DNA from 2 places in the Comamonas sp. C24C genome. Region 1 is predicted to be linked to the other one. Evidence: predicted binding sites of a transcription regulator. Region 1 holds the regulator's gene; the other holds the start of a gene.
The links. The regulator sigma-54, encoded in region 1, starts transcription at its own class of promoters, with help from an activator protein. The targets are predictions, from matches to a motif close to TGGCANGNAANCTGCTTT.

Region 1 (2,402 bases):
AGCGACATCCGGCTTTTTCACCACCACCCTGACATGGGACGGCAGCGGTGACGTCGACCTGCACACCTATGAGCCATCAGGCTCGCACGTCTACTACCGCAACATGCGCGGCGCCAGCGGCTATCTCGATGTAGACAATACCGTCGCCTACGGACCCGAGCATTACTATGCATCCTGCGATTCGGCAAGGCTGCAGGAAGGTACCTATCGAGTCGCCATCGCCAACTACGCCAGAGCCGCCGGCAGAACCGCCACGGTACAGGTCGCATCCTGGGATGACGGCGTGCTGGGCACCAAGTCGGTCACCCTGGGCGCAGCCACCGGCGACAACCCGGTCTACGCCATGTTCAATGTCGTGGTGAGCAAGAACGCCCAGAACGGCAAGTACTCCGCAACCCTCACCCCCTGAGCGACGACGCACATCCAGCCCGAGGCAAACGGTCTTCACCAGGCCGCTTGCCTTTTTTGCTCCTAGCCGCGCGGCGATTCGCTACAGCGCCTTGCGCAGCGTGGTCGTGGGTATCTTGAGCTGCTCGCGGTATTTGGCGACGGTGCGGCGCGCACACTCAATGCCCTGCTCCTTGAGCATGTCGGCCAGCTTGGCGTCTGACAGCGGCTTTCTGGCATCTTCGGCATCGACAAACTGTTTGATCAGCGCACGCACGGCCGTGCTGGAGGCACTGCCGCCGGTTTCCGTGCCCAGGCCCGAACCGAAGAAATACTTGAGTTCGAAAGTACCTTGGGGCGTGGCCATGTACTTGGCCGTGGTCACGCGGCTGATGGTGGATTCGTGCAGGCCCAGCGTGTCGGCGATATCGCGCAGCACCAGCGGGCGCATGGCCAGCTCGCCATGCACAAAGAAGTTCTTCTGCCGCTCCACGATGGCTTCGGAAACACGCAAGATGGTGTCGAAGCGCTGCTGGATGTTCTTGATGAACCAGCGCGCCTCCTGCAGCTGCTGTTGCAGCGCCGCATGACCGTCACTGTTCTTGTGGCGACGCAGCACTCCGGCATAGATGTCGTGCACGCGCAGACGCGGCATGACCTCGGGATTGAGTTGCACGGAAAAGTCCGCCCGGCCCGAGCCGGAGCGCACCGGGCGCACGATGACATCGGGCACCACGATATGGCGCTCCACGTCCACAAAGCGCCGCCCCGGACGCGGCTCCAGTCTGGCGATCAGGGCCATGGCCTCGCGCAGCTGTTCCTCGCGCGCGCCGCACAGGCTGGTGAGCTTGCGCAGATCGCGCCGCGCCAGCAAGTCCATGGGCTGGGCACAGATGGCCTGCGCCAGCAGCAGCCGGCTCATATGCGCCTCGGTCGTACCCTCGTCCTCGGCCGTGCGGATCAGATCGCGCAGCTGCAGTTGCAGGCACTCGGCCAGATCGCGCGCGCCTACGCCCACCGGCTCCAGGCTTTGCAGCAGCTTCAGCGCAATGGCAAAGTGCTGCTCCAGCTCCTCGCGCTCTTCCAGGTCGTCGCCGGCCAGACTCTGCGCCAGCTCCTGCAGGGAATCCTCGAGATAGCCGTCGTCGCTGAGCGACTCGATGAGAAAGCGCAGCGCCGCCGTGTCTGCCGCGCCCAGATGCAGGCTCAGTGCCTGACGATGGAGAAAGTCGGTCAGGCTCTGGTGCTCGCGCGCCAGATCGATGGCATCGGTTTCGTCATCGCCGTCGCGGTTACGTGTGGAGCTGCTGGCCGAGGGCGTATCCCACTCGCTGCTGGATTCACCGCCCCATTCCCCGTCCTGGCCGTCCATGCCGTCGGCCTCCCAGTTCAGCGTTTCCGGGGTTTCGGGGCTCGGCGTTTCCGCTACTGTTTCAGTAGCTAATTGCGCTTGTGATGCCTCTTTTTCAGAATGAATACTATCTGAAACACTGTATTCACTGGCGCTAGCAGCTACATCTACAGGAGCATCTCCCGCAGTTTCGGCCTCATCGCCCGCACGCTCCAGAAAAGGGTTGTCGACCAGCATCTGCTCGACTTCCTGCGCCAGCTCCAGAGTGGAGAGCTGCAGCAGCTGAATCGATTGCTGCAGCTGCGGCGTCAGCGATAAATGCTGCGAAACGCGTAGCGAGAGACCTGGCTTCATCGAGGCGCGGCTCCCAGACAATCATTGCAAACGCGCGCAGTGCTATGGGTTTGCCGCCGGGCCGCCCCAAGGCAAACCCCGGCGCAGCCGGTCAGGGCCCCTTCCGGGGGCAGCGACCACACAAAGTGAGGGAGCGTGGGGGTCATCACATCCTGAAATGTTCGCCCAGATAGACGCGGCGCACATCGGCGTTCTCCACGATCTCCTCGGGCGTGCCTTCGGCCAGCACATGGCCGTCGCTGATGATGAAAGCGTGGTCGCAGATGCCCAGCGTCTCGCGCACGTTGTGGTCGGTAATCAGCACGCCGAT
Region 2 (2,402 bases), on a different contig from region 1:
GCTATCAAGGTGATGCCGAAGGGCAGGCCGTCTGGCAGTTGCGATGCAGGGATTGCGATCGCCGACCAACCGAGAAGATTCACGAAGTTGGTATAGGTTCCCATCTCCGAGTTGACGCCGATCGGGTCAGCTTCCACCTCGGCCATGGAGGGGTGGTGCGGTGCGCTCGGAACACACAGCACATCACATTCATGCCAGATATGCTGGGCTTGCTGTCTGAGGTCTTGCAGTTGGTACTGGGCATTGAAGGTGTCGGCAGCGTTGAAGCGCTGGTGTACGTCCAGAACCTGGCGAATCACTGGCAGCAAGGCTTCTGGCTGGTGTTCGTAGATGTCGCGTGCTCCGACCACCCGTTCAGCCACCCAGGGGCCGTAGTACAGCAGATTGGCGACTTCAAACAATGCATCAAAGGGCAGGGCTTGTACCCGTTCGGTTTGCGGCTTCAGACGAGCAAGAAACGCAGCAAATGCATCCTCATAGTCGCTGGAAAGCTTGCGTGCATCAGGCACCCCCACGCGCAGTTGAGACAGCGGGGTATGTTTGGCGATGAAGGGGCGTGATCGAGCGTAGCTGTCCTGTGTGTCAGGTCCTTCCATGAGTGACAGGACCAGAGCACTATCGGCCACATTCAGCGCCAGAACACCTATGCAGTCCAGCGTGCGGCAGGCAGGCACCAAACCAGTGCCGGGCACTGCACCGGGAGTGGGCTTGATTCCGACGATCTGGTTGAAGGCCGCAGGAATTCGACCCGATCCAGCCGTGTCCGTGGACAGGGCAAATGGAACCAGACCACGCGCCACCACAGATGCCGAGCCGGAGCTGGAGCCGCCGGAAACAAGTCGGCTGTCAAACGTATTGGGCACGGCACCAAATGGTGAGCGTGTTCCGACGAGACCGGTGGCAAACTGGTCCAGATTGGTCTTGCCTAGAACAATGGCTCCGGCTTGCCTGAGACGCTGAACGGCCACAGCATCGCGCTGTGCCTGGTAGGCGAAAGCAGGGCAGGCCGCCGTGGTGACAAAGCCCCCTACATCGATGTTGTCCTTGACCGCAAAGGGGATGCCGTACAAAGGCAGACGCTCACGCCCTTGGGTCTGTTGAAGTGCCTCTAGTTGTATCAGCTGTGCTTTCAATTGCGCGTCGCTGGCAATGCTGATCCAGGCCGAGTCATCGCTGGTCAGACTACGGCGCTGCTGCTCAAGCAATGCAGCAGGCTCAGCGCCTTCTTGGTAAGCCCGCTTCCAATCTTCAAATGAACCAATCAGCATGATGAATACCCAAATGTATACAAGATGCTTGGCTTAAGCAGGTTGCGTGCCAGTTGGCTTTTCAAGTATCCGCTTCCAAAGAATGAAAGCGCATCAGCACTCTTAGACCGATCACTAGTCCAAGATTTCATCCGCACCCCACTTGCTGGATTAGATTGGAATTTTTACAACTGATCTGACCCAGGCTACCAAGCGGAAGAATGTCCGGTTTACTGAACTGCGGGAAGGGCGCACATGTGATTGCTAAACAGACAAGTCCGAAAATGATTAACGACCGAAATAGGGCCGTGACAGGCGCGCACAAAGCATCACATCTCGTACTGAATCTTTAAAGGAATTTCCTCATGAATAAAACGAGCAATTACTTTGCTTCGTTCTATCCGAACAGCCGTGTTCAGACTGAAGCCGCCGTCGATGGTTGGAACTGAAACCGGCCGAAAAGCTTTCCCGGATGATGCCGGGCACTGCCTTCCGCATCACGATGCCCCACATTGGCATGCGTGATGGAGTTCAAACTATCGGGCGGCTTTTTATTGATGCCACGCGAACTGAAGTGGCCAAGCATGCAGCAGCGCAGATTGTGGCTGAGCGCAGCATTGAGCGGCGTCAAAAAATAAATCGTCAAGTCCGCAGACGTTGCTCAACTCTTTGGCCTAGGTACCTCGTGAACCGTTAAAGGCGAGGGGTGTATTTCAAAGTAAGCATGATGTTGCGCGGATCTCCATAGTTAGCGCCGGTGTACCCGGTGTAGCCTGGAACGATGTATCGTTTATCGGATATGTTGTTCAGGTTCAGCGCTACGTTGAGCTCGGGCGTGACTTGATAGGCAACTCGCATGTTCCATGTGGTGAAACCGCCAATGTCGAATGAGCGGTCATAGCCAAGCGTATGGCTTTGCGTGGTGAAACCGGCGCTTGTGGTGAGGCGGTTCCAGTCGCCAGGCAGGCGGTAGGACGCCCAAACGCGCAGCATATGCTTGGGGGTCCAGGTGCTGAAGACCTTGCCCTGGTTGTCGGGATCACGCAAGAATTTGGTGGTATTGAAGGTATAGCCTGCCACTAATTGCAGATTGCGCATCACTTCGCCGCTCACCTCGGCTTCAAGGCCCTGGCTGCGAACCTTGCCGGACGCGGT

Region 2: a site for sigma-54 is predicted at 1,303-1,320, ahead of atzF (allophanate hydrolase). Genes of this name have one in related genera too.

The regions. Positions count from the first base shown of each region.
Region 1 covers NZ_JBKFBC010000005.1:21,471-23,872, reverse strand. The annotation lists gene ACLBXN_RS10685 (YfaP family protein) at 1-409, shown strand, start outside; gene ACLBXN_RS10680 (RNA polymerase factor sigma-54) at 491-2,092, opposite strand; gene lptB (LPS export ABC transporter ATP-binding protein) at 2,238-2,402, opposite strand, start outside.
Region 2 covers NZ_JBKFBC010000012.1:146,444-148,845, reverse strand. The annotation lists gene atzF (allophanate hydrolase) at 1-1,268, opposite strand, end outside; gene ACLBXN_RS20410 (hypothetical protein) at 1,663-1,893, opposite strand; gene ACLBXN_RS20405 (TonB-dependent siderophore receptor) at 1,941-2,402, opposite strand, start outside.